DNA from 2 places in the Bacillus pfraonensis genome. Region 1 is predicted to be linked to the other one. Evidence: riboswitches for the same ligand, from Rfam matches in the RefSeq annotation. Region 1 holds a riboswitch; the other holds the start of a gene.
The links. Region 1 has a riboswitch for cyclic di-AMP ahead of KFD70_RS20145 (hypothetical protein). Riboswitches for the same ligand answer to the same signal wherever they lie in the genome.
Positions count from the first base shown of each region.

Region 2: linked by a shared signal. The riboswitch ahead of KFD70_RS15970 (APC family permease) and the one ahead of KFD70_RS20145 (hypothetical protein) in region 1 are both predicted to bind cyclic di-AMP.

Region 1 covers NZ_JAHCDO010000021.1:42,724-62,434, reverse strand. The annotation lists gene KFD70_RS20180 (ABC transporter substrate-binding protein) at 1-478, shown strand, start outside; gene tenI (thiazole tautomerase TenI) at 489-1,109, shown strand; gene thiO (glycine oxidase ThiO) at 1,102-2,211, shown strand; gene thiS (sulfur carrier protein ThiS) at 2,227-2,430, shown strand; gene KFD70_RS20160 (thiazole synthase) at 2,433-3,203, shown strand; gene KFD70_RS20155 (thiazole biosynthesis adenylyltransferase ThiF) at 3,196-4,215, shown strand; gene thiD (bifunctional hydroxymethylpyrimidine kinase/phosphomethylpyrimidine kinase) at 4,232-5,044, shown strand; cyclic di-AMP (ydaO/yuaA leader) riboswitch at 5,326-5,473, shown strand; gene KFD70_RS20145 (hypothetical protein) at 5,567-5,965, shown strand; gene KFD70_RS20140 (hypothetical protein) at 5,982-6,212, shown strand; cyclic di-AMP (ydaO/yuaA leader) riboswitch at 6,476-6,621, shown strand; gene KFD70_RS20135 (signal peptide protein) at 6,723-6,827, shown strand; gene kdpF (K(+)-transporting ATPase subunit F) at 6,824-6,904, shown strand; gene kdpA (potassium-transporting ATPase subunit KdpA) at 6,924-8,588, shown strand; gene kdpB (potassium-transporting ATPase subunit KdpB) at 8,611-10,704, shown strand; gene kdpC (K(+)-transporting ATPase subunit C) at 10,724-11,302, shown strand; gene kdpDN (KdpD-like non-kinase potassium sensor) at 11,366-12,511, shown strand; gene KFD70_RS20105 (cupin domain-containing protein) at 12,633-13,187, shown strand; gene KFD70_RS20100 (MFS transporter) at 13,434-14,642, opposite strand; gene KFD70_RS20095 (MarR family transcriptional regulator) at 14,792-15,253, shown strand; gene KFD70_RS20090 (patatin-like phospholipase family protein) at 15,381-16,235, shown strand; gene KFD70_RS20085 (hypothetical protein) at 16,321-16,554, shown strand; gene KFD70_RS20080 (ABC transporter permease) at 16,609-17,622, opposite strand; gene KFD70_RS20075 (sugar ABC transporter ATP-binding protein) at 17,600-19,087, opposite strand; gene KFD70_RS20070 (sugar ABC transporter substrate-binding protein) at 19,084-19,711, opposite strand, start outside.
Region 2 covers NZ_JAHCDO010000014.1:273,378-283,669, forward strand. The annotation lists gene KFD70_RS15970 (APC family permease) at 450-2,276, opposite strand; cyclic di-AMP (ydaO/yuaA leader) riboswitch at 2,423-2,568, opposite strand; gene panE (2-dehydropantoate 2-reductase) at 2,698-3,630, opposite strand; gene KFD70_RS15980 (GNAT family N-acetyltransferase) at 3,857-4,060, shown strand; gene KFD70_RS15985 (DUF1877 family protein) at 4,740-5,072, shown strand; gene trhO (oxygen-dependent tRNA uridine(34) hydroxylase TrhO) at 5,135-6,109, opposite strand; gene KFD70_RS15995 (Nramp family divalent metal transporter) at 6,649-7,947, shown strand; partial or broken gene KFD70_RS16000 (M23 family metallopeptidase) at 7,990-8,850, opposite strand; gene KFD70_RS16005 (TcaA 3rd/4th domain-containing protein) at 9,083-10,292, shown strand, end outside.

The sequences.
Region 1 (19,711 bases):
GGTGCCGGCGTTAATTACGAAAAAGGTAGATGCTGTCACAGGTGCTTACATTAACCATGAAGTTCCTGTTATGCGCCATCAAGGCCATGAGCCAGCATACTTTAATCCAGCTGAGTATGGTGTACCAAATTATCATGAACTTGTTTTTGTCACAGGTGATAAAACATTGAAGAAAGATAAAGAATCATTACAAGCATTTTTACGTGGTGCGAAAAAGGGCTACGACTTCATGAAGAAAAACCCAGATGAAGCACTAAATATTTTATTAGATCATCAAGAAAAAGAAAACTTCCCGCTTGTTCCGGAAGTTGAAAAAGAAAGTATGAAAATTTTATTAGAGAAAATGGAAACGAAAGATGAGCCATTTTTATCAGACACAAAAGAGTCATGGGAAAAACAAAATAAATGGTTGAAAGAAAAAGGAATGACAAAAGAAAGCGTTCCTGCCAATGAATTATTTGAAAATATTTTAAAGTAGGCGAGTGAATATGAAAGACGAGCTCCATGTTATCTCAAATGGTCAGATGACATTCGAAGAGTTAACGAATGTAGCGATGCAAATTGAGAGTGAGATTGATTATTTGCATATTCGTGAGCGAGAAAAAAGTACGAAAGAGTTGTATGAAGGTGTGGAAGGTCTCCTAAAGAGGGGCTTTCCAGCATCTAAGCTTGTGATAAATGACCGAATCGATATTGCAATTTTATTACATATCCCTCGCGTCCAATTGGGATATCGAAGTGCAGATGTTAGGTCTGTGAAAGAAAAGTTTTCGTATTTGCATGTTGGGTATTCTGTGCATTCTTTGGAAGAAGCGATAACAGCTTTCAAAAACGGTGCAGATTCTCTTGTTTATGGCCATGTATTTTCAACGGATTGTAAGCGGGGCGTTCCGGCAAGAGGATTAGAAGAAATTTCAGATATGGCAAGGCGATTAACGATACCGATTACAGCTATTGGAGGGGTAACACCTGAAAATACAGCAGAGGTTCTTCGGTCTGGTGTGAGTGGTATTGCTGTTATGTCTGGAATTGTCAGTGATCGTACTCCATACGAGAAAGCAAGATTGTATAAGGAAACAATAAGAAAGTGGGCGGAAAATCATGAGTAAGGTATATGATGTAGCCATTATTGGCGGTGGTGTAATTGGTAGTTCAGTTGCACATTTTCTAGCAGAAAGAGGATACCAAGTGACGATTGTTGAGAAAAAAAGGATTGCATCTGAAGCTTCTAAAGCAGCGGCAGGTTTACTTGGTGTACAGGCGGAGTGGGATGCGTATGATCCACTATTTGAGCTTGCTAGGAAAAGCCGTGAAATATTTCCACAACTTGCAGAAACGTTACGTGAAAAAACGGGTATTGATATTGGGTATGAAGAGAAAGGTATCTATCGTATTGCTCAAACTGAAGACGAGAAGACAAGAATACTAGATATTATGGGCTGGCAACAGGAAACAGGTGAAGAATCATATTTTATGACCGGAGATGAGCTTCGTAAAAAAGAGCCATTTCTCTCTTCATCCATTATGGGGGCTGTATACTATCCGAAAGATGGTCATGTCATCGCGCCGGAACTTACGAAAGCATTTGCGCATTCTGCAGCCGTTTCTGGAGCTGATATATATGAACAAACAGAAGTATTTGATATCAAAATAGAGAACAATCGAGTAGTAGGGATTATTACGAATGAAGGTATGATTCTATGTGAAAAGGTAGTAATTGCCGGTGGCTCATGGAGCACAAAACTTCTTCATCATTTTGATAAAGAGTGGGGTACATACCCTGTGAAAGGAGAAGTTGTTGCTGTAAAGAGCCGTAAACCACTATTAAAATCTCCTATTTTTCAAGAACGATTTTATATCGCGCCAAAACGTGGTGGACGTTATGTAATTGGAGCAACAATGAAGCCTCATACCTTTAATAAATCTGTACAACCAGAAAGTATCACTTCAATACTAGAGCGTGCTTATACAATCTTACCAGCTTTGAAAGAAGCGGAATGGGAAAGTGCTTGGGCGGGGTTACGCCCACAATCTAATCACGAAGTTCCTTATATGGGAGCGCATGAGGAAATAAAGGGATTGTATGCTTGTACAGGCCATTACCGAAACGGAATTTTATTAAGTCCTGTTTCTGGTCAATATATGGCAGATGTAATAGAAGGAAAGCAGGGGAGTCATTTACTAGATTCATTGCTTTCTAAAACGGTTTAGAAAGGGGATGGAAGCTTGAACTTAAAAATTAATGGTAAGCAAGTAGAGGTACCTGGGAGTGTTAAGACAGTAGCAGAACTGCTTACGCATTTAGGATTAGATACAAAGATTGTTGTAGTAGAACGCAATACAGATATTTTAACAAAAGAAGACCATCAAAGCGTATCTGTTTTTGATGGAGACCAAATTGAGATTGTAACTTTCGTAGGAGGCGGTTGATTATGTTAAACATTGGACCATTTACATTCAACTCTAGACTTTTATTAGGAACAGGAAAATTTTCAGATTATGATGTACAAAGAAAAGCAATTGAAGTATCAGAAGCAGAAATTTTAACATTTGCAGTACGTCGTATGGATATATTTGATGCAGACCAACCGAATTTGTTAGAAAAAATTGATGTAAAAAAGTATACATTACTACCAAATACAGCAGGAGCGAAAAATGCTGAGGAAGCAGTTCGTATTGCGAAATTAGCAAAAGCTTCAGGGCTTTGTGACATGGTAAAAGTAGAGGTTATTGGAGATGACAGAACGTTATTACCAGATCCAGTAGAGACATTAAAAGCCTCTGAAATGCTACTAGAAGAAGGTTTTATCGTTCTTCCTTACACATCAGATGATGTTGTATTAGCTCGTAAATTACAAGAGCTTGGTGTTCACGCGATTATGCCTGGTGCATCACCAATTGGTTCAGGTCTTGGCATTGTGAACCCATTAAACTTAAGCTTTATTATTGAGCAAGCAAAAGTACCAGTTATTGTTGATGCAGGTGTTGGTAGCCCAGCGGATGCTGCGTTTGCAATGGAATTGGGAGCAGATGGCGTGTTATTAAATACAGCTGTATCAGGCGCGAAAGACCCTATTAAAATGGCATCCGCAATGAAACTAGGTATTCATGCAGGGCGCTTAGGATTTGAAGCAGGGCGTATTGCACGTAAGCGCTGCGCGACGGCAAGTAGTCCTTTAGAAGGAATGAGTGTAGTTGAATAATCGATATTCTCGCCAAGAGCTATTTTCTCCAATTGGAGAAAAAGGGCAACAAAAGATAGGAGACAAGCATGTACTAATTATCGGGGCGGGAGCACTTGGTAGTGCGAATGCAGAGATGCTTGTGAGAGCTGGTGTTGGCCGTGTAACAATTGTCGATCGCGATTATATTGATTGGAGTAATTTACAACGTCAGCAGCTATATTGTGAGGAGGATGTAGAAAATAATCTTCCCAAGGCTATAGCAGCCCAAAGGCGCTTGCAAGCAATTAATAGTCATGTAACGATAAAGGCTCTTGTCCAGGATGTAACAGCTGAAGAATTAGAAGAGCTCGTTAAAAATGTTGATGTCATGATTGATGCGACTGATAATTTTGAAACACGTTTTATCGTTAATGATATATCACAAAAGTATTCTATTCCGTGGATTTACGGGGCGTGTGTAGGAAGCTACGGTCTTTCTTATACGATTTTACCAGGAAAGACTCCGTGTCTATCTTGTTTATTACAATCCATCCCGCTTGGCGGAGCGACATGTGATACAGCAGGGATCATTTCACCTGCTGTATCTCTCGTTGTTTCTCACCAAGTAACGGAAACTCTTAAACTTTTAGTAGGAGATGATGAGGCACTTAGGGAAGGGCTTGTATCGTTTGATGTATGGAAAAATGAATATTCATGTATGAATGTACAAAAACTTCGAAAACATAATTGTCCTTCATGTGGTGAGGAAGCTGTGTATCCGTATTTAAATAAGGATAATACGTCAAAAACTGCAGTTTTATGCGGGAGAAATACAGTTCAAATTAGACCTCCCCATAAAGAACAATTAGATTTTGAACGGTATAAAGAACTGCTGCGCGATCGTGTAGCTGATTTAATGGTGAATCCATATTTATTATCATTTTCGGTTGAAGATAAGAGACTAGTTGCGTTTCAAGATGGCCGGGTTCTTGTACATGGAACGAAAGATATAGTAGAAGCAAAAACAATTTACCATCGTTATTTTGGATAGGAAAAGGGTGAGTGAGATGAAAGTGAATAAAGCTTTAACAATTGCTGGATCTGATAGCGGCGGTGGTGCTGGGATTCAAGCAGATTTAAAAACATTTCAAGAGCTAGGTGTATACGGAATGACGGTTATTACTGCTATTACAGCCCAAAATACACTTGGTGTGCAAGGTGTATATCCAGTTGCAATAGAAGGGATTCAGGAGCAATTAAATTCTATTGGTACAGATTTAACACCAGATGCTGTGAAGCTTGGTATGCTATTTAGTAGCGAAATTATTAAGGTTGTTGCAGAAAACATTAAAAAATTTGGCTGGAATAATATTGTACTAGACCCTGTTATGATTGCAAAAGGTGGAGCATCTCTATTACAACAAGAAGCTGTGCAAGCATTAAAGGAATATTTACTACCAATTGCCACAGTTATAACTCCCAATGTACCGGAAGCAGAAGTATTAACAGGAATGGAGATTCATAATATAGAAGATAGCAAAGAAGCTGCAAAAGTATTGCACAAATTAGGTGCTCAGTATGTTCTTATGAAAGGTGGACATGCTGAATACCAAGGTAACGAAGTAATTGATTTACTTTTTGATGGTCAGCAGTTTGTTGAATTTAGAAGCGAAAGAATTGATTCAAAACAAACGCATGGTAGTGGTTGTACATTTGCATCTGCTGTAACGGCGGGACTTGCAAAAGGGTATCCGATTGAAGAAGCGGTTCAAGAAGCGAAACAGTTTATTAGCATAGCAATTGAACAGCAATTAAATATTGGAAGTGGTCATGGACCAACGAATCATTTTGCATATAAACGACAAGAAACACGTGTATAAATATTCGTATTCGGAAACAGGAGCTAGCAGGCTCCTGTTTTTGTCGTTATTTGTCGCGCGGTCGATATCCTTTGTCGAATCGCCGATATATTGAAAAAATCGCTGATATATGTTGAGAAACGGTCGATATATTTGGATTTGCGCCGATAAAATTTCATTTGCCAATTTTTCTCTACAGCGCTCTTGCTAAAAATTCTATCTCTCCCGTTTAACGGTCATATAACTGGCTTTTTTGTTGTTTACTTTTTCCATATTTAGGAGTATTATATCAGCCAGAATCTTTTTTTGTAACGCTGAGTCCAATTCATTTGGAGCGGAGGAACCAAATTGTGCATGGTCACTAGGGGTGAATCTTTCATGATGAAAGTAGGGCTACTCTCAAAGTCCGAATCCGACAGCTAACTTCGTAAGCGTCTTGGGAGAGGATGGTGCATGGATGGATATATCGCTTCATCGGTCTGATTAGTATAGGAGAATATCAATCTATATTCGAATTCTTTTATGCTAAGGAGGAAGATGTACATGGATGAGGAAAAAGAATTAACACTCGTTTGTGTAGGGGAAGAAAGTAAAGTAAATAGTTTAAGAAAGTTAATATCTTTTCAAAGTGATTTAATTATTTTTACAGCAAATGAACAAATAGCAGATGAAGTGCGAGCATATGGCTTTGAATCAACGTATTACTGCAATAAGGAACTAAATATAACAAGTATTTGTAACGGAATAAAAAAAGTAATCTTACTAGGAGATGAACTTCCAACGGTTAGTTTCTTTACGGAGCGCATTCGCTTTTCTTTTCAAGCGCCTATTACAGTTGTTACAAGGAATAAACGATATCCCGTAAGGCTCTATGAAACAATTGGAGCTAAATTTGTAGTGTTTACAAATTGTGATAACATTTCTTTTTTATTTTTTGAATAGGGCGGAGGAAGTGAAGATGAAGGTGTTATTACGTGAGGATATAGCAAATCGTTGGGCGGTATCATTGGAGCGAGTTCAAGAATTAGCCATGCAAGATCCTATTTTTCCAGATCCATATATAGTCTTGCCATCGAAAGATAATTTGTATTTAGAAGCGGATATTATTGAATATGAGAAACTGCATGTGGAGCTGTCACAAATTTATACTCGAGGGAGAAATTTACGTTCATTTTTACAAAGAGAATAAGTTTTGAATAGAAAAGAGAGCGAGTTTTAAGTGTTACAAACTATACACTTAAAATCATTCGCTCTTTTTTCTTTCATATTTAAAAGATGATTAATGAAAAAGAAAGGAAAGACAAGGAAACAGATGAGAAAATATTAAAAACCCTTAATGTAAACGCTTAAACGACGGGATATTTTCTTATTTTAGGTAATTTTCCTCTTTACAAGTGAAATAGAGAGGAGTATATTTACATTCATAAATTGTTCATAAAAATTTCCAAAAACAACCTGATATCGCTGAGTCCAATTATTTGGAGCGGGGGAACCAATTTTGTGCATTGTCACTTGGGGTGAATCTTTCATTACGAAAGTAGGGCTACTCTTTAGGCCCGAATCCGACAGCTAACCTCGTAAGCGTTTGGAGAGGAGGTTTACTTTTGTGTTGTTCATTTTTGAACACTGAGTAGAGCCTCAGTGTTCTTTTTTTGATAGGTAAATGGTAAATTTTAACATTTTGAAATGAGGGATTGGAATGCTAGATGTAGTGATAATCGGAATCTTTGTTGTATTAGTAGCATCGATGATAGGGCTTACGAGCTGGTCAGATAAAGTTGTGAAAGAAGGGAAGCAATCATGATGATTGCCTTATCAGTTATTGTAGCAGCGATTACTGTGTATTTAGTTTATGCGTTATTAAATCCGGAGAAGTTTTAATTAGGGGGAAAAGGCGATGATGGTATGGGTGGCAGCTATCGTAACGATATTATTATTTGTGCTACTAGCGAAACCGATGGGGGCTTATTTAGAAAAAGCGTTTCAAGGTAGTAAAACATTAGAGAAAGTATTTGGACCAATTGAAGGAGTCATTTTTAAATGTGGTGGTATAAAGCAGTGTAATCAGACATGGGTACAATACGCATTAGCGATGTTGTTAACAAATGGACTTATGATTCTATTTGTTTATCTTGTTTTTAGATTGCAAGGTATTCTCCCATTAAATCCAAGTAAAGTGGAGGGTATGGAACCTACACTTGCATTTAATACAGCAATTAGTTTTATGACGAATACAAATTTACAACATTATAGCGGTGAAAGTGGTTTGTCGTATTTATCACAGATGATTGGAATTACGTTTATGATGTTTACTGCACCAGCGACAACATTAGCGTTAGCAATTGCATTTATTCGTGGTCTAGCAGGAAAAGAATTAGGAAATTTCTTCGTTGATTTTGTTCGATCAATTATAAGGGTGTTAATGCCAATCGCATTTGTTATGGCACTTGTATTCATAGCACAAGGAATGCCACAAACGTTCAGTGGCACTGCGGTAGCACATACACTTGAAGGTGCAAAACAGATGATTCCGCGCGGTCCGTTAGCATCTTTAGAATCTATTAAAATGCTAGGGAATAACGGTGGAGGATTCTTTGGGGTTAACTCGGCACATCCTTTTGAGAACCCAACAGCAATTACAAATGTATTACAAATGATGCTTATGATGTTGATTACAACATCAATTCCATTCACATATGGAAGAATGATAGGCAGTAAAAAACAAGGAAGAATTTTATTTGTATCCATGCTCATGATGTTTATTATTGGATTTGGTACAGTTGTAACGGCTGAATTACAAGGAAATCCAGTATTAAATCATTTAGGAATGGATAGTACAGAGGGGAATATGGAAGGGAAAGAAGTTCGATTAGGAACAGTAATGACATCTTTATTTGCGACAGTAACAACTGCTTCTGAAACAGGTGGGGTTAACGCGATGCATGATACATTTACGCCAATTGGCGGGATGTTACCACTTGTGAATATGCTGTTAAATACAGTGTTTGGCGGTGTCGGAGCAGGATTTATAAATGTTATGATGTATGCGATGATTGCGGTCTTTATTTCAGGTTTAATGGTCGGACGTACACCAGAGTTTCTTGGTAAAAAGCTAGAAGGAAAAGAAATGAAGCTAATCGCAGTAACATTATTATTCCAACCATTATTAATTTTGGGTGCATCAGCGATTGCTTTTTCTACAAGTTTAGGCACGGATGCAATTACAAATTCAGGATTCCATGGTATTACACAAGTAATCTATGAATTTACTTCATCGGCAGCAAATAATGGTTCTGGTTTTGAAGGATTAGCAGATAATACACCATTTTGGAATATTTCAACCGGACTTGTGATGTATTTAGCTCGTTTCTTTGGCTTAGTCACAATGCTTGCAGTGGCAGCTTCATTGAAAGAGAAAACATTAGTACCAGAAACAGTCGGAACATTCAGAACGGATAACGGTTTATTTGGTGGAATTTTCGTTGGCACAATTTTTATTGTTGGTGCATTAACATTCTTCCCAGTATTAGTATTAGGGCCAATTGCAGAGTTTCTAACTCTATAAGAAAGAAGCGAGGGGAATAAACATGAGACCAGCTATGGTGAAAGAGAAGTATATACAAGCCGTGCCATCTCCAAAACGAGAAGATGGTGAAATAAGAAGCGCGAAAACAATGGATCGTGATATTGTATCAACTGCTTTAAAACAATCCATTGTAAAGTTAAATCCGAAGCAAATGGTTAAAAATCCAATTATGTTTGTTGTGGAAATTGGCTTTTTCATTACATTGATTTTATCAATTGTACCGAGCTTATCAACAAATGTTCCATTATGGTTCAATATAACAGTTACACTCGTTCTATTATTTACAGTTCTCTTTGCAAATTTTGCAGAAGCGTTGGCAGAAGGACGGGGAAAGGCACAAGCTGATTCGTTAAAACAGTCGAAAAAAGATGTCTTTGCTAATATTGTAAAAGAAAATGGAGAGGTTACGAGAGTTTCAGCATCTAGTTTGAAAAAGGGTGACATCGTTCTTGTGAAACAAGGCGAGATGATCCCAGGTGATGGAGAAGTTATACGCGGTTTAGCATCGGTAGATGAATCCGCTATTACAGGGGAATCAGCCCCAGTAATGAAAGAAGCGGGCGGCGATTTTTGTTCTGTGACAGGCGGAACGATGGTTGCGAGTGATGAAATTACGATACAGATTACAAGTAATCCAGGTGAGTCGTTTTTAGATAAAATGATTTCGTTAGTCGAAGGAGCAACACGTCAAAAAACGCCAAATGAAATTGCGTTAAATACAGTACTAACTAGCTTAACATTAATCTTTTTAATTGTAGTTGTCACACTGCCGTTATTTACGAATTATTTAGGTTTTCAAATTGATACATCGATTCTCGTTGCCTTACTTGTTTGTTTAATTCCAACAACAATTGGTGGATTGTTATCTGCGATTGGGATAGCTGGGATGGATCGTGTCACAAAGTTTAATGTACTTGCAATGAGCGGGAAAGCAGTAGAAGCAGCAGGGGATATCAATACGATCATCTTAGATAAAACGGGTACCATTACATTTGGGAATCGTATGGCGCATACTTTGTTACCTGCCGGAAATGAAACAATTGAAAAATTAGCAAAATGGGCGGCGCTTAGCTCTGTATTAGATGAAACACCAGAAGGCCGTTCCGTTATTGAGTATGTAAACTCAAAAGGTCTTTCTTACAATGCGTCAGAAGCAGAAACAGGAGAATTTGTTCCATTCAAAGCAGAAACAAGAATGAGTGGTGTTGATTTAAACGATGGAGTAAAGGTAAGAAAAGGAGCTGTTGGAGCGGTCGTTGATTGGGTGCAGTCTCAAGGTGGAACGATTCCGAAAGATTTACATCAAAAGGCAGATTTGATTGCAAAAGAAGGTGGAACACCACTTGCGGTTGCAGCGGGGAATCGTATTTTCGGTTTAATCTATTTAAAGGATACTGTAAAACCGGGTATGCGTGAGCGATTTGAACAACTTCGTCAAATGGGGATTAAAACCGTAATGTGTACGGGTGATAATCCATTAACAGCGGCAACGATTGCCAAAGAAGCGGGGGTAGATGAATTTGTAGCAGAATGTAAGCCAGAAGATAAAATAGCTGTTATTAAAGCAGAGCAAGAAAAAGGAAAATTAGTTGCAATGACGGGTGATGGTACGAACGATGCACCGGCACTTGCACAGGCTGATGTTGGCCTTGCGATGAATAGTGGTACAGCGGCGGCGAAAGAAGCAGCGAATATGATTGATTTAGATTCCAATCCAACGAAAATTATTGAAGTGGTAGCAATTGGAAAACAGTTATTGATGACGCGTGGTGCATTAACGACATTTAGTATTGCAAATGATATTGCGAAGTATTTTGCGATTATACCTGCAATGTTTACAGTGGCAATTCCGCAAATGGAAGCATTAAACATTATGGGGTTACATTCGCCATTTTCAGCCATTCTTTCAGCGCTCATTTTTAACGCAATCATCATCCCAATGTTGATTCCGCTAGCAATGAAAGGAATTTCTTATAAACCGATGAGTTCGAATGCATTGCTCTCGCGTAACTTATTTATTTACGGTTTTGGCGGTGTACTTGTACCATTTATCGGTATTAAACTCATTGATTTAGTCGTTGGACTATTCATTTAATAGAGAAGGGGACATACTCATGACAGAAAAACAAAGTTTCTTAGGACCCGTCGTTCGTTTAACTGGTGTGCTTGTTGTGTTATGTGGATTGATTTATCCATCTGCGGTAACTGGGGTTGCACAAATAACGATGAAGGATAATGCAGATGGAAGTTTAATATATGATAAAGGTAAAGTAATTGGTTCTAAATTAATCGGTCAAGAATTTAAATCTCCAAAATATTTTCAAGGGCGTATATCCAGTATTGAGTATAAAGCAGAAGGTTCTGGATCTAATAACTATGCGCCTTCTAATCCGGAACTACTGCAACGTACAGAACAAAGTATTGAAAAATGGAAAAAAGATAATCCCTCTGTACCAGTAACTGAAGTGCCGATGGATCTAATTACAAATTCAGCTTCTGGACTTGATCCAGATATTAGTCCAAAATCCGCATACGCACAGGTGGATCGTGTTGCGAAAGAAACACAAATTTCAAAAGACAAATTAAAAGATATGATTGCTTCACATACAGAAGGTCGTGCACTTGGTTTATATGGGGAAGAACGTGTCAATGTATTAAAGTTAAACATCGAAGTGCAAAAACTAACAAAATAATAGATAAACTACCTCAATCCATATCGATTGAGGTAGTTCGTTTTGTAAGGATGTGATAAGAATATGTACGCTGAAAATGATGAACCCACATTTCAAAGAAGATCACCAGAGGAATATTTAGAGGAAATAAGGAGAATGAATCGAGGGAAATTGAAGCTATATGTAGGTGCTGCTCCAGGAGTAGGAAAAAGTTATAAAATGTTGTTTGATGCGCAGGAAATGAAAAAAGAGAACATTGATATTGTCATTGGTTTAATTGAAACACATGGAAGAAAAGAGACAGAAGAAGCAATTGCTGATTTAGAAAAAGTCCCTTTAAAAGAAATAAACTATAAAGGAAAAGTATTTTATGAGCTTCATGTAGAAGGGATTATAAAGAGAGCACCACAAGTAGTTGTTGTCGATGAACTAGCACATAGCAATATCCCAGGATCAAAACATAAAAAGAGATATATGGATGTAGAAGAACTATTAGAGGCGGGAATATCAGTATTATCAGCGTTTAATATCCAACATTTAGAAAGCGTTCATGATATTGTAGAACAAATTACAAACGTAAAAGTACGAGAGCGCATTCCAGATTTTATTTTACAAAAAGCAAATGAGATTCAACTTGTTGATGTAACACCGGAAGTGCTGCGGAAACGATTAATTGATGGAAAGATATATAAGGAAGAAAAAATTCAGAAAAGCTTACAAAACTTTTTTACAGTTAATAATTTAGGAGCTTTGAGAGAGTTATCGCTTAGAGAAGTTGCAGACGATATGGATGATAAAATTAGCCAATCGGTAATGGATCCAATAGGTGTAAAGGAAAAAATTCTCGTTTGTGTGCAATATAGTTCAACAGCAGAGAAATTAATACGGCGTGGTTGGCGTATGGCAGATCGATTAAATGCTGAATTATATGTATTAAATGTTGAAAGAGAAAAGATAGAATCATTATCGGTAAGCAAAAGGCAAACAATTGATGAGTGGCAATCATTGACGAATCAATTTCATGCTACGTTTTTGTTGGAAGAAGCAAAAGGAAGAAAACCAGCTGATGTCATTATTGAAGTTGCAAAACGATTACAGGTCACTCAAATTTTACTCGGTCAATCAGCAAGAACAAGATGGGAAGAAATTAGAAAAGGATCTATTGTAAATGAAATTATGAGGCAAACGAAGCATATTGATATTCATATTGTTGCTGATCAAAGAGTGTAAAGTGTTTCTTTGAAATAAAGTTTGATCATTTATTACTGCCCATTTATCCCCATTTTGCATCCATATAAATAGGCAGCTGCATAGGATAAAAGGTAAATGAAATCATGAGAGGAGCATGAATATGTACCGTAAATCATGCCATCACTATCAGTGGGAAAATCCAATGCATAGCAATTGGAATAACAACAATTGGATATATAATTGGAATCCTTATTATTGTAATAGGAACAATAACAACTGGAATCCTTATTACGGAAGCAGCAGATTAACAGATTATGGACCGAAACCATTTGTAGTGAATATTGACCAAGCTACTAAGCAAAATAATACTTACCGCACCGCTTTATGGACAGGGGAAAACTTACAGGTGACTCTGATGAGTATTCATGTTGGAGGTGATATCGGTTTAGAGGTCCACCCGACAACTGATCAATTCATACGTATTGAAGAAGGTCAGGGGCTTGTTCAAATGGGGGATAGCAAAGATAAATTAGATTTTCAAGAAATGGCCTATGATGACTATGCGATTATGATACCTGCTGGAAAATGGCATAATGTAACCAATATGGGTAATATACCACTTAAAATTTACGCTATCTATGCACCGCCAGAGCATCCGTATGGTACAGTTCATGAAACAAAAGCAATTGCCACTGAAGAAAGCCGCTATTACTAATCAACTAATAGGTGCTAATGTTCGATAAAACGTATCTTAAAACGATCAAACTTTTTATAAAAAAATTTAAATTTGCTGAAGAAGACTCCATTTTGACCAATCTTTTTTCAAAATGGAGTCTTCTTATATACTTTAAAATATAAGTTTGTGGGGTGTTTTTAATCAGACTTTATTCAAAAACTACATAAAGCGAGAATGTCTAAGTCCAGGAAAAGAGCTGTTCTCGGATACTCTCTTTTTTGCTTGTTATTTAGCCTTTTGAATTTCTGCGTTTCTTACAGGATGATGAGCTAGCTTTTTCATCGAATATAAGACCACGATTAGAAAAAGAACTGCCCCTGTAAAGAAGATCCAAAAGTAATTTTGATTAAATAATAGAAAACCACCTACAATTGGTCCCATGCCCATTCCAATATAACGAATAAAGTTATAAATTCCAATGGCAGTTGCTCTTTCTTCTACAAATTCTTCTGTTAATAAAGTGGTATGTGTCGGCATGGATAACCCCATGCTAAAACCGTATAGGGATATGACAAGGAGAACCGTGGGAATACTTAGATGGTATGTGAAAGAGAATAGAATGACGCATATGATATTGAAAAAGCTAGTAATCAGTAAAGCTTGTTTTGTAGTAAGGAATCTTTGTAAAAACTTGTAGCAATAACTTCCTAGCATAATACATAAGGACATTGGTACAAATATCATTCCAATTTCACCTGCATTTTGATGAAATAAATTTGTGAGTATGCTAGGTAAAAAAACGAGAAAACAAAAGTAAATACAAAACTGTATAAAGCCAATGATTGCGATAGAAAATCCAGTGTTATTTCTTAAAATACTCCGATAAGGCTTAGCTTTTTTAGCTGTTTTAGGCAGAGCGGGTTTTGTTTCTGGTAGCAATGTAACATTTACAATTAACAGGAATACACCAATTGTAGATAAGAATAGAAAAATAGATACGTGACCATTTATATTTCCAAGATAACCGCCTATGAGAGGACCTACAGCAGGAGCAAGGACAAGTACCATTTGGTAAAGACTCATCGCTTTTCCGCGTTCCTTTCCTTCGAATAAGTCACCAATAATGGTAGCAGCTACAACAGGAATGGCTGCTATTCCTATTGCTTGAACGGCTCTGAAAATAAGAAATATATAAATATTTGCTGTAAAAGCACAGCCAATGGTACCGATTGTACTGATGAATAGGCTAGGAATCAAAATATATTTTCGCCCTTTTGTATCAATGAATGGTCCATAAATAAGCTGCATAATGGCAAGAACAAAAGTAAAAATAGAGACAGTTAAATTTACAAGATAAAGAGAGGTGTGAAAGGAATCTTGAATCATTGGTAAAATAGGTGTGTAAATATTTTGAGCAAAAGAACCTAATAGAGCACTCAGGCAAACAATGTATAGAATGGAGTTTAATCTTGATGAAGATAATGAATGTCTCATAATAAACCCTCCTTAATTTAGTTTCCTCGGAAACTAAATTAATTTTAACATTATTTTCTCACTTGTAAAGATAAAAAAATGATTTTACAATGGTATATAGTTAAATTGTTTCTATGGAAACTTAAACCGTATTATGGAGGGGATCCGATTTGGACCGTACATTAAGGCAAATAGAAATACTTTCGGATATTCGCACACTTGTTCATAAGAAAGAAGAGCATATGAAGGAAAATGATGAGCGGTTTCTTCGTGAGACAGGTGTAAGCGGTATGTCTCTATCAGAACTACACGTAATTCAATGCATAGGAACAAAAGGTTTAATGAATGTGACAGCGATTACGGAAGAGATGGGAATGACAAAGGGAGCCATTTCTAAAATTTGTACAAAATTGTTTCATAAACAATTTGTTGAAAAGATGAAAATGCTAGATAATCAAAAAGAAATATTTTTCCGTTTAACAGATAGTGGAAATGAAATTTATATAGCACATGAGACACTTCATCAACAAGCTGAAGAGAAGTGGCTATTACTTTTAAGTCAATATACAGAAGAGGAATTGTCATTGATTCAAAGGTTTATAAAGGATGTAGGAGCGCATTTAGAAAAGTAGAGGAATAATTTCTGCTCGCATTAAGCCTTCTGAATATGGTTTTTGGAGAGACTCGTATATAATAGAAAGAGATACTTAACAAGATGAATAATTAAAGAGTCTATATATATAAAGAGGAGAGAAAACAATGCTTGAAAATACGGGGTTAGTATTAGAAGGCGGCGGTATGCGCGGCGTATATACGGGGGGAATACTAGAATACTTTATGGAACAGGATTTATATTTCCCATATATTATTGGTGTTTCAGCAGGAGCTTGTCATGCGGCGTCATATATTTCAAGACAAAGAAATCGAAATAAAACAGTAAATATTGATTATGCAACACATCCAAGATACTTATCTTACAAAAATTTATGGAAAAAACGACAGCTATTTGATATGGACTTTATTTTTCGTGAAATTCCAGAAAAGCACGTGCCATTTGATTTTGACACATATTTTAATAGTGCAGAGCGTTTTCTAGTAGGGACGACAGACTGTGAAACAGGTAAACCAATGTATTTTGAAAAAGAAGGTACAAATGAAGATGCATTGACGTTACTACAAGCATCTAGCTCATTGCCATTTATCGCACCAGTTGTAAATTATCGTGGTAAACAATTATTGGATGGCGGCATTTCGGACCCAATTCCAGTTCGAAAAGCGCAAAAAGATGGCTATGAGAAATCAGTTGTTATTTTAACGAGAAATCATGGATATGCTAAGAAAAAATCAAAATTTGGATGGATTGCAGCGAAGGCTTATAAGAAATATCCACACCTTGTAAATACAATGCTAACTCGCTATGAAACATACAATGAGACGCTTCATTACATTGAAAAAGAAGAATTAGCTGGCAATCTATTCGTCATTCGTCCAGAAGTGCCACTTCAAGTAGACCGAATGGAAAAAGACCCACAAAAACTGCAAAATTTATATGAGCAAGGATATAAGGATGCTGCGAGACAGTTTGCGGATTTACAGGCGTTTTTACAAAATTAATGGATGGAAAACCTCTTAAAGAGGTTTTCTTGTTTTTTAAATAGATTGAATATAAAATCTATTACTTTTCAATATGTGGTATAATATGGATATAACATTTGAAGGAATGGTACATATGGGAAATGTATATAAAGGACTTCGGCACACTGGGTATTTGGCAATGATTATTTTTGGCGGCGTATTTCTATTACGCTTTATGATTCATGATGAATTTTTATTAGATCAACTCATTGGTTTCAGCGCGGGACTGGTGATGTTTATTTCTTCGTTTTTGATTCAAAAGTATAGTAAAGAATTGCAAATGAATGAAGAGTATTAGAAAAAAGCCTTGGTTCACTCAAAATTTGTGAACCAAGGCTTTTTCTTTCCCTCGCTATTTGCGAGTAAGCTTCTTTTTTGTAAATGAAAATGCAAGTGCACCAATTAAGATACTACCTTTTATAATATCTTGTGCATAATAAGGAACATTCATCATTGTTAAACCATTTAATATAATTCCAATTAAGATAGAACCAAGAAATGTTCCAATTACATTTGGCTTTTTTGCGCCAAACATTGCATAGCCAATATAAGCAGCTGCAACGGCATCCATTAGCAATGGTGCGCCAGCTGAAACTTGCCCTGTTCCAATTCTGCTACTCAAAATAATCCCACCAATCGAGGCGAATAAACCACTAATCATATAAGCATATAAACGATAACGATCTGTAGGAATTCCAGCTAGTCTAGCAGCTTCGCGATTTCCACCTGTTATATAAAAGAAACGACCATACGTTGTTTTTTCTAGAAATAGATAGGAAATGAGAACTGCTATAAGCATGATAATAACAGGAACTGGGATGCTAGCAAGAGCCCCTTGACCGATAAATAGAAAGGATGGAATAAAATGTCCTGAAGCAGTTCCGTTTGCTCCAGACATTCCTTCGTAAATAGAAGATCCTTTTGAAAATGTTAAGTGTACGCCATTAACAATATACATGACACTTAGTGTAGCTAGTAAGTCAGGTAATTTAATACGAATAATAAGTAGTGCATTTAACAACCCGACTAATAGGCCACAAAGAATAGGGATAAGGAGTGTCATCCATAATTCTTGGCGATATAAAACGAGACATGCAGCAGAGGCGATTGTTGCTAGGCTAGCTGTAGAGCCAACTGACAAATCAAATCCATCAACAATTAATGTGAAGGTGACCCCAATTGCAAGTAATGTAACGATAGAAACGGAACGTAAAATGTCACTAATATTGTTATAAGTTAAAAAAGAATCATTTACAATTGAGAAGAAAATTGTCACGCCTATAATAATAGCAATTGTACTAAATTGATAAAAAAGATTAGTAGATAGGAATGTTTTTTTCGTTTTAGTTTCGTGAACTAGATTCAACGGAATAGCTCCCTTCAGATAAATGTAAAAGTTGTTCAGGTGAAAGTTCATGAGGAAGGTATTCACCTATAAATTCTCCATTCACTAGTATTAAAATACGATCAGCAATGTGTAATGCTTCATCCTGTTCGCCTGTAAAGTAGAGAACGGAACTTCCCTTCTCTGTAATGTGCCGAATAAATTGAAAAATGTCTTGTTTTGCAGCTACGTCGACACCTTTTGTTGGTTCATCTAAAAGAAAGAGATTGGGCTTAAAGCCAGTCCATTTCGCAATAGAAACTTTTTGCTGATTACCACCGCTAAGTGAATGGACGGAAGTTTTTGGATTACTTGGTGAAATGCTGAAAGAAGTGATAGCCGTTTCAGCACAGCTGATTTCTAATTTTTTTTGTTTCCAACCTAATTGATGTAAATTCATATGCTCTATAATGTTTTCAGATAAGAATAATCCTTGTTTTCGTCTTTCTTCAGGTACAAGTGCAATCTTTGCTTCAATGGCATCGCGTGGTGTCTTAATGGTTATATTTTTATCATTTATCGTTGCTTGATAAGCATGGCGAGCACCAAATAATGTTTCCGCAAGTGTTGTTTTCCCGCTTCCGATTAATCCATATATAACAATTGTTTCTCCTTTTCGAATAGTAAGTGAAACAGGAGAACGATTTTTGTGTAACTGAAGATGATGAACTTGAAATATATCTTCTGTATGTTGCTTCGTTTTTGTATTTACAGGAATTGAAAGCTGTTTTCCTGTCATTGCTTCAACAATTTGTTGGTCAGTAATCTTTGTGATCGTTTCTGATAATGCAACGGTACCATTTCGTAATATAGTTACAACATCTGCAAATTTTCTGATTTCTGATAAGCGATGGGAAATTAATACGATTCCAATTCCTTGTGCCTTTAATTGCTGCAATAGCTTACCAAAGTTTTCAACTTCTTTTGGCCCAAGTGAAGAAGTTGGTTCATCTAATAAAAGATAACTTGTGTTATTAGATAATGCTCTTGCAATAAGAAGTAATTGTTTTTCATGTAAAGAACAGTTTGAAATATCTTCCCAAACGTTTAAATCGATGTGCACGGCTTGCAAATATTTTTTAGCAAGCTGTGTTAGTTGTGATTTTGAGAATAGAATTTTACTATTTAGTGCTAAATAATCGATTAGTAGATTTTCTAATACAGACAAATTTGGAATAAGCCCGTGATCTACTTCTTGTGTAACGAAAGCAATACCATGTTTTTTTGCATCTCTTGGCGAAGTGAAAGAAATGGTTTGTTCATTAATTTTTATCTTGCCGGCAACTGGACGGATTTCGCCAGTTGCTATTTTTAATAAGGTGCTTTTTCCTGCACCATTCATTCCAAGTAACGCATGAATTTTTCCCTTTTGTACCTCTATGGAAACATCTTGTAGCACAGGGGTAGTTGTATAAGAATGTGTGATGTTTTGAAGTGAGAATGTCATCGTTTTTTCTCCTTCTCTAATTTGTTCATCCAAGGTGAGTACGCATCTTTTGAATTTCCCCAGCCGCTTATGTATTTAGACAATTGTTCCATAGTGATACTTTCTGTAGGTAAACTATTTTTCTTTACAATGTATGGGTCTAACGAGTAAATATCTGGCGTATGTTCGCCGGCAATTTTTTTATACAGGAAGCGTACCTGTACTTTACCTACTTCAGCTGGATCAGTTGCAGTTGTGGCAGCCCAAGGTGAGTTTTCTTTTTGCATTAATTGTAAATCTTCGTTGCTTAAATCAATGCCGTATACTTTTATATCAGTGCGACCAGCTTGTTCAAGTGCTTTTACAGCCCCTTTGGCAAATTCATCCCAAGAAGCAAAAATAGCATGTAAATCGCCTTTGTTAGGATATTTCTTTAATAATGCTTCTACTTGTGTTTGTGTATCTAGTGGCGTGTTATTACTAGCAGTACCGAATCGAGCTACTTCTTTTATATTTGGATAACGTTTATAAAATGCATCAATGATAACGCTGCGACGTTCCATTGGAGCAAAGCCGCCAACCCATACTACAGCTATATTTCCTTTTCCATTTAAATCTTCAGCTAATGTTTTTAACGACTTCCAT
Region 2 (10,292 bases), on a different contig from region 1:
AACTACTCATCATACTTTTAAACAATGAATAAGCTTGTATATTTTTTGCTATTTACAAAGATTTTCACATTCATACATTGAATATATTACATAAAAATATTATTCATTTTTTACCAAAAATTTGTCAAAGTATGAACAAGTCACTTTATTTAAATTCAAGTTTTATACTGTAGCCTCATTTAAACACAGCTATTTTTCATCGTAAAGAAGTATTTTAATTCCCTTTATTTTCAAAAGTTCATGTCCTTATTCCACAATAAAATCAAAGAGGCTCATCTACTTTAAATCCCCATAAATAACAATAGAAAGCCCTGCTTATTAATTCGAAATAAAATTATTTTAATATAATTATTTCTCCGATATGCAATTATGCATAGTATATACATTATTCCGCAAATATAAAAAGATAGCTTTACCCAAGTAAAGCTATCAAAAAAATCTATTATTCTTTATTTTTTCAAGTGATAAGGTACCGTCGTAATAACTACATTTCTCTTATAAAGCAAGAATGCACGAATTAATAAGCTCGACTGGTTATGAAGAATATTATGCCAGCCTTTCTTAGGAATAAATTGCGGTATTACTACAGTAACCCGGTAATTTGATTCACTTGCTTTATATTGAACTGTATCAATAAATTTGGTCAGTGGCTGAATAATACTTCTGTAATGAGAGTGAAGTGTCACCAGTCTAACTTCAGGCTGCCATTTCTTCCACTTCTCTTCAAAATTCTTTTCATCTTCTCTTTCAAATGCAACATATACGGCGATAATTTGATCTGGTGAAAGAGACTTTGCATAATTCAATGAATTTTCTACTACATGAGTCATACCGGCTACAGGAACGATGATTACGTTCCCTTCGATTGGCACAATTGATTCACAAGTTTTAAGGCTTAACTGATCTCCTACTGCTTCATAGTGTTTTTTAATTCGATGGAAAATAAAAATGATAACAGGTAAGAAAACAAGCACAGTCCAAACTTGTGCAAACTTAGTTAAAAAGAACATACTCATAACGATAAAACTAATAACGGCACCTGTTAAATTAATTGTTAATTTCAAAATCCACCCTTGTGGCTTTTCACGAATCCATTTTACTACCATTCCAGTCTGAGATAACGTAAATGGAATAAATACCCCTACTGCATATAGCGGGATAAGATGTTCTGTTTGACCTTGAAACGCAATAATTAAAATAATAGAAGCAATTCCAAGTATGATAATACCGTTTGAATAGCCTAATCGATCGCCTCTAATCGTAAACATTCTTGGAATAAACTTATCTTTCGCAAGATTAACTGCTAATAAAGGAAATGCTGAATAGCCGGTGTTAGCAGCAAGAATTAATATTAAAGCTGTTGTACCTTGTATAAAAAAGTACATAAAATTCCGTCCAAATGTTTGCTCAGCAATTTGTGAAACTACGGTTACTTCTTTGCTAGGAGTAATTCCGTAATAATAAGCTAGATAAACAATTCCAGAAAATAAAACAGCCAGTAAAGCCCCCATCGCCAGCAATGTTTTTGCTGCATTGTTAGGGGCTGGATCTTTAAAGTTTGGAATTGCATTAGAAATTGCTTCAACACCTGTTAAAGCCGAACTACCTGATGCAAATGCTCTTAACAACAAAAACAAACTGATACCAGCAACTGGTGTTCCAATTGGCGTATGCAAATTTGGTGAAACGTGACCAGTTACAATATTATATATTCCTACTCCTATTAATATAAATAATGCTAAAACGAATAAATAAACTGGATATGCTAAAACAGAAGCGGACTCTGTTACTCCTCTTAAATTTAATATTGTAATAAATAATACAAATATAATCGCAATAATTACATTGTGTTCATGTAAACTAGGAAAGGCAGATGTAATCGCATCTGTACCTGCCGATACACTTACTGCAACTGTTAAAATATAATCTACTAATAAGGATCCTCCAGCTATTAACCCTGGATTCACACCTAAATTTTCTTTTGATACTACATACGCTCCCCCGCCGTGAGGATACGCAAAAATAATTTGTCTATAAGATAAAATTAAAGCTGTTAACAGAATTAATACTCCTATTGCAATCGGAATGGAATACCAAAATGCTAACGCACCCACTGTCGCTAAGGCAATTAATATTTGCTCTGGACCATATGCCACTGATGATAAAGCATCAGAAGAAAGAATAGCTAACGCTTTCTTTTTGTTAAGCTTTTGCTCTCCTAATTCGGTTGATTTTAACGGTCTTCCAATTAAAAATCTTTTTATAGATGAAACCACTGCTGTCCACTCTCCAATAATTTTGTACGAACAATTCTTTGCTAGTTAAAGCTAATAAACTATCTTTTCAGAAAACAAAAAAATGTCTACAAGCCATAACAAATAGACTTGTAGACATCAATTTTTTTGTCGCACAAGCTCCACCTTCCTTCTCAATATAACGCTTACGAGGTTAGCTGTCGGATTCGGGCCTATGAGTAGCCCTACCTTTTTCAAGGATTCACCCCTTGGATTATGCAATAATCCATAAAAACGGGTCCCCCGTACCATGCGGTTTCAGCGATTTAGAAATTTGAAACTGTGGATTATAATACTCCTTTATTTTAAAAAAGTAAACAAAAATTTTCACCCGCCGAATACAAAAAGGATAGAAAAGTAATGATACTTTTTCTATCCTTCAATCATTTCGGTGCTATAAAAACTATACCGGTTCTTTATTTAAAGTCATTTCTTCATATACTTTTAAATTTTGATAGACCGCTTTCAATAATGGTGCATCTACACGAAGTTGTTTTGCTAATTTTAATAAATATCCTTGCAAATGTTCTCCTTCAATTAACGAACCTTTTTCCATATCTCGCTGCATAGATGACTTCATATCATAAGAAATTTTATCAATTGTCTTCATATGTTCCTCAACAATATTTTCTTGAATCGGAGCACCAAATACTTTCATAATCTGTGCTGATTCTTCAAATACACTTCGAAGAAAATCGCGGCCACCATCACTTTCGCGAATCGGTCCTATCGGTGCATGCATTAACGTCGTCACACCTGACATTACTGTAATAAATAAATATTTATGCCACATATCTCGCAAAATATTTTCACTTAGAACAAAACTCGCTTTCGTTCCAGTTAATACTGTAGCAATTTGTTGTATCCTTGCTGAATCATGGTGTTTCATTTCTCCAAACACAAGTCTATCAGCAACACTGGTTTGTACGACTTCTCCTTCATCGTTTAAAGTTGTCTCTATAAAACATAAACCACCACTAACCTTTTCCTCACCAAACTCCTGTTGTAAAAGTGATAAATGAGCAATACCGTTTAGTAGCGGAATTATAACTGTATGATCACCTACAAACGGCTTCAAATCTAGTATTGCTTCTTTTAAGTGATATGCCTTTGTTGAGAATAAAATTACATCAAATGGAGAAACGACATCTTCTTTCGTTACTAATTTGGGTTGAAATGAAAAATCTCCATTCGTACTCCGAATAACGAGACCTTTTTCTTCTAATTGTTGTTTTCGCCTACTACGAACGAGAAAAGTGACATCTTCCCCCTTTTCTACTAAACGTCCACCAAAATATCCTCCGACGCCTCCAGCTCCTAATACTAAAATACGCATATAAAACTCCTCTTTTCCAAACATGAAAATTTTACATCCTTGTAGCATAACTATATTATACATCTGATCCATCAAACAAACAGAAAATTCAACTTTTTAACAAAAGTTAAGGGCTATATACTATATAATATTATTCATTATGTTATTAACGAATAGATTAGTCACATTTCAATTTATGTATTATACACTTAGTAAAAACTTGTATAGTTAGAAAGGATGAGAAGAAATGCAATATCCAATGTTCTTATCTAAGAGATTAACCATACGCCCATTTGAATTAAATGATGCTCCTAAAGTTCAAGAATTAGCAGGAGATAAAGAGGTGGCGAAAACTACTACAATTATTCCTCACCCTTATCCAGATGGCTGGGCAGAAGAGTGGATCCCCTCTACCCATACAGCTATGGATAAGGGGGACAGCTTTCACTAAAAACCCTGCCTCTTCTAAAGTCATGCAAAAATTGGGATTGACACAAGAATGAACATTTAAACAAAGTTGTTTGTACTGGGAAGTATATGAAGATACTGTTGTTTACGGTTTAACAAGATCTGATTATAACAAGAGTAAGTAGCTGCTCTTCTTTTTAGCAAATATCAATAATACGAAAATGGAGATTTTTGATTCATTACTTGTTCAATATGAAATCTAACTACTAATAAAGTGAAACTTTAATTAACGAGACTAAGAAAATATCTTCATAAAAAATAAAAATCCAAAAAAAACCATAACATCCTTATAACAATTAAGTTTTAGCTTCTTAATGAATAATTATAAAAGGAGTAAGTCAAAAAATTTTATGACCTACTCTTTTATTTAAACACTTTTCTTGTGTTGATTCACCAGAAGTAATCTGTATTTCCTCATCCCTTAAAAAGGAGTTGAAATACCCTTTCCTCCCCTTATTTTCAAAGTACTTATTCTATCCATACCTATAAAAAATGATATACTAAATTCAAAATCTTTAGAGGAGCTGGCTATTATGGGGATGATTGGACAGTATATATTAGTTACAGATGAAGAATTAAGTAAAATCAAAACCAATGAGTTAGATATTTATTTTAAAGAAGCTGAGTTAGATATCGATAAGTCATGGTAATTACTCCATTTTATTTTATGTGGTGAAATTGGCGGAGGCGAACCACCACTTGGACATGTCGTACCACTTAATGATTCCATCATAGATAACGATTCTCTCGGTACGTTTTATCTTACAGCTAGTGAAGTCGAAGAGGCTTATTCTGCAATACAAGATTTAAACAAATCTGATTTCAACAACATGTTCAACTTTCAAGAATTAATGGATGAACAACTTTATCCACTTGTTGAAGATGATGGCCCAGATGAAATATTAGAATATACCTATAGTTACTTTTTAGAAATTCAAGAACTATATGAACAAGCTGCTGCAAACAAGCAATGTGTAATCTTTTTCATTATCTAAATAGAAATAAAAAACGGATCCTCTCTTTTACGAGAAGATCCATTTTTTATTAAAGTGAACGATTATCCTAATTTCACTTGATTTTCTTCTTCAATTTTTGCTAATGCGATAGCCACTTGCTCTTCTGTTAACTCATGTTCTTTCACATAACGGTTACGCGGGTGGACACGACATTCGTGTGAGCAAGCACGTAAATATTTCGCCTCATTTTCTTCAGAACATAGAATCTGTTTGTTACATTCTGGGTTTGCGCAATTTACATAACGCTCACATGGTTCTTTTGTAAAGTGGTCTTTTCCAACAATAACATGTTCTTTTTGGTTCACTGGTACACCAATACGCTCATCAAATACGTAACATTGACCATCCCAAAGTTCACCTTGTACTTCTGGATCTTTTCCGTATGTTACGATTCCGCCATGAAGCTGACTTACATCTTCAAACCCTTCACGAACTAACCAGCCTGAAAACTTCTCACAACGAATACCGCCTGTACAATACGTTAAAATCTTTTTACCTTCGAGAATTTCTTTATTTTCTCTAATCCAATCTGGTAATTCGCGGAAAGAGTGAATATCAGGTTTAACTGCACCTCTAAAATGACCTAAATCGAACTCATAGTCGTTTCTTGCATCAATGATAACTGTATTTTCTTCTTGCATTGCTTCATAAAACTCTTTTGGTTCTAAATACTTACCTGTTGTTTCTTTCGGATTGATATCATCTTCTAGGCGAAGTGTAACAAGCTCTGACCGAGGACGCACATGCATTTTTTTGAACGCATGCTCATCCGCTTCATCTACTTTAAATACAATCCCTTCAAAACGTGGATCGTTCTTCATTGCTTCCATATATTTCTCTGTTTGTTCAATAGTACCTGAAGCAGTTCCGTTAATTCCCTCTGTTGCCACAAGAATTCTTCCTTTTAACTCAAGTGAATTACAAAATTCTAAATGCTGAGCTGCAAATTCTTCCGGATTCTCAATTGTTGTGTACATGTAGTACAATAACACTCTGTATGGTTTTGGATTTAACATTTTATTTTTACCACCTATCTAAATTCGATATTTTAAAATCATGTATAAGTTAACGATCATATCGGAACATATAAGAATAAGAAAAGATATGTTAACTATTGTTCAAATAACTTTCTCCTATTTACAATGTTTTCCCAGAAGTTAACGCAAATGAAAAACGAGATTACATAACAATCCACTACGGTTGTGATGTAATCCCAATATATTATATAACATACAAATTCGTTTCCAGCAATTAATATGCTGTGAATCCTATTTTACAATTAAAAAACACCCTTTTCCATTCCATATTATAGGTCAACTCTCTTTATTCTCCTACAATTCCAAAAGTTATAACTGTATTTAGGCTTCCTCGTTTATTTTTGTTACATAGTTATTTCGAATGCACCTTTTATTGCGTTAAGTCATATAATTTGCATTAAGGAAACACTTATGTTCAAATAAAAACATCAACTAAAAATATTTAAATGTATTGAAATAACTAATACGAATACATACAATGATTGCATTAAGCTAAGAAACTAAAGGGGAAAACTACTATGAATAAAGCTATAACAAAAGATGAACAAGCTCCTTCACAAAGTACAACAGTTCAATCTGCTCAACTCGCTTTAAGTGGTGAAACAAAAGGAATAAAGAGATTATTACCTTTTCTAGGACCAGCATTCATCGCATCTGTTGCTTATATTGACCCTGGGAACTTTGCTACAAATATTGCAGCTGGATCACAATACGGTTACTTACTACTTTGGGTCATTCTCGCTTCCAATTTAATGGCCGTTTTAATTCAATCACTATCAGCAAAACTCGGGATTGCAACTGGAAAAAACCTTCCTGAAGTCGCTCGTGAGCACTTTCCAAAACCCGTTTCAATTGGCTTATGGATACAAGGTGAACTCGTGATTATGGCTACTGATTTAGCCGAATTTATCGGTGCGGCTTTAGGGTTATATTTATTGTTTGGCATTCCAATGTTACCCGCTGCTTTAATTACCGCAGTTGGATCATTTATTATACTCGAGTTTCAGCGCAGAGGCTTTCGTCCATTAGAAGCTGTTATTACAGGAATGGTCTTTATCGTTGTTGTAGCGTTTGGTGTACAAGTATTTTACGCAAAACCAGAGCTAAGCCCCCTTCTTTCAGGGCTATTTATTCCTAAATTTCAAGGTGTAGATAGTATTTTACTTGCAGCTGGGATTTTAGGTGCAACAGTCATGCCACATGCAATTTATTTGCATTCTGCTTTAACGCAGCGCCGCGTAGTCGGTACAACAGATGAACAACGAAAAAAGATTTTCCGCTTCGAATTCATTGATATTATTATCGCAATGGTGATTGCTGGAGCAATTAACGCAAGTATGCTCATCGTAGCAGCCGCTCTATTCTTCAAAAACGGCTTACATGTTGAAGATTTAGACGTTGCTTTTAATGAGTTTAGCAACTTAGTTGGCCCTGTATCAGCTAGCCTTTTTGGAATTGGATTATTAACTGCTGGTTTATCTAGTTCTTCCGTCGGTACAATGTCTGGTGATATTATTATGCAAGGATTTATCCGTATGCATATTCCTTTATATGTAAGACGATTTATTACTATGATCCCACCTCTTGTTATTATCGCTTTAGGGGTAAATCCAACTTACGCTCTCGTTATGAGTCAAGTCGTATTATCATTTGGGATTGCATTTGCATTAGTACCGCTTATTCTGTTTACAAGTAACAAAAACATTATGGGCGCGCTAGTGAATCATCGTATTACAAATACAATTGCTTGGCTAATTGCTGCGTTAGTTATCGCTTTAAATATTTTCTTACTGTATCAAACATTTACAGGACAATAACAAAAAGGATGTGATACACATTTGTATCACATCCTTTTTGTTTCATTTAGGTGAAATGACATCCCCTATCGATACCTCTTTACCATCCTTCAAACGGACTCCTCCATTTGGCATAGCTGTTCCCTCTATATCTCGAAAATACAATGGTAATCCTTCTGAAAGAAACAAGCTCGTCTTAGATGGATCTTGTCGTTGATGGTGTATATGTAGGTGCGGTTCACTGGAATTCCCTGAATTCCCCACTTTTGCAATCACTGTTCCTTCGTTTATATATTGCCCTTCTTTCACTTGTACTGATCCTTTCTGCAAATGAGCAAGGATTAAGTATGTTCCAGTTTCCTCTAAGCGTAAATATATGTGATTACCTGTCATCGAATCAAAATCATCAGTTCCTGGTTTCAAATCCGGTTCATCATTATGAACCGATATAACTGTTCCCGAAGCCGGAGCTACTACCTCCGCACCATATATACCGTAATCTTCTAACTTCGAGCTTTTTATACCAGCTGGCGGAATGAGAAGGTCGTATGCCCAGCGTTGATTAGGTGCCCAAGCGTGATAATTCGTATCCAGCTCATCCCCTCCCCATCCTACTAATACAGCTTGATTCAATGGCAAACGAACCATGACTTTTGGCTTTATTGAATAAACATCGGCCGGGTAAGCAATTTGTCCTATTCCAACAAATCATCCTGCTGGCCAAGCCCCAACTATAGATAAAACCAAAATAAAAATAATTATTTTATCTATACAACTTCTAGAAAACACATCCCAACTAATTGTAGTTATTATGATGATTAAAATAACGATGGAAAAGAAACTAAAAGCTTGTATTCCCCACCAAGCAAAGATAGCTACACTACTGTGGATTTGAAATAAAGTCACGAAGTTTATAAAAAAGATGCGATGTTTTAAATAAAGTCGCGACGTTTTGCCCCATTGGATCTGTTTATCTAAAGGGGTGTTTTTATAGTGAAAAGAAGGTCTGAACTGAAAGGCGGATTAAGGAACTGTTGAGTAGCAATAAAGTTACTCCACATCATTTTTTTATAGATTTTAAAATTCTAAATATCCATTATGAATCTGAAGATTCCCACATATTATAAGAATGATGAGAATTAGAGGAGGGGATTTTATGAAAAAGAAATTATTAATCTTTGGAATACCAACTGTTGCTGTATTAATTATTATTTTTTTAGTAATAGGCAAATCACCTTCCCCATCGGATCTTTCAGCTGAATTTGAAGAAAAGGTTAGAAGTGGGGATGCCGAAGGGTTGATGGATTTGGTTACGGTCGATGAAGGGCTACAATGGGATAAAAATAGCGCTAAAAGTATTATTAATTACTTGAATGAAGAAGAACGCGATTTCAAAGATCAAATAATGTTATTAAATGCACAGGCAAGTTACTATGAAACTGAAGGAATATCGAATAATAAAATTTCCCAATTATATCCTGGTAATAGTATTTCAAGTATCGGTCCATTTTACATAACCAAAGAAGACAGCCTATTTGGCGATAAATACATTCTTAAAGCACGAGGATATAAGCTAAAAGTGAATGGAGAAAAGGGAGCAAAAGTTATCCTAAATGACAAAAATATTGACATGGATAAGGAATCAATCATGTTAGGTACATTTGGACCGGGTGTATACGTTATTAAAGGGCAAAAAAATTTTGATTATGTAACTGTTAAGGATCAAGAAAAGGTCACACTTTTTGATATAGACGATTTTGAGGAAACAGCGAGTTTGAACTTTTCCGGTGAAACAGTACCGGTTAGCATCGATATTCCAACCACTTTATTGGTAAATGGTAAGAAAACAAAAGAAATTGAAGATGATGTTCAATTTGGCCCTGTAAAAGATGGCATTACGTTACAAGGAGTAACGGAATTTCCGTGGGGTAAAGGGAAAAGTGAACTACAGAAAGTTGAAATCAAATCGAAAAAGCAATATAATTTAGCACCCAATCCAATAGTAGATGAGACCATAAAAAAACAGATTACAACAGTGATAAATGATTTTTACAAGAATTCAATCGCAGCCAAAGTAAACAAAGACCCTAATCAGTTAACAAATGTATCAGATCATTTGAAATTGGAGTACACAAAAACCATTGAACGTTATGATGGTAATATACGTTATTTTAAAGGCGACGCCTTAGGCACTAGAATCGATTTTTCACAAGTAACATGTCGAATTGATAAAGGGAGCTATCTTCTTGAAATTCCGGTTGAATATCATGAAAAATCAGAAGAAGGTTATCTTTCTCTTTTGCAGGAAAAGTTCTTAAAGAAATTAATAACACTAAAGTACAATGAAAAACAAAAAAATTGGCTTA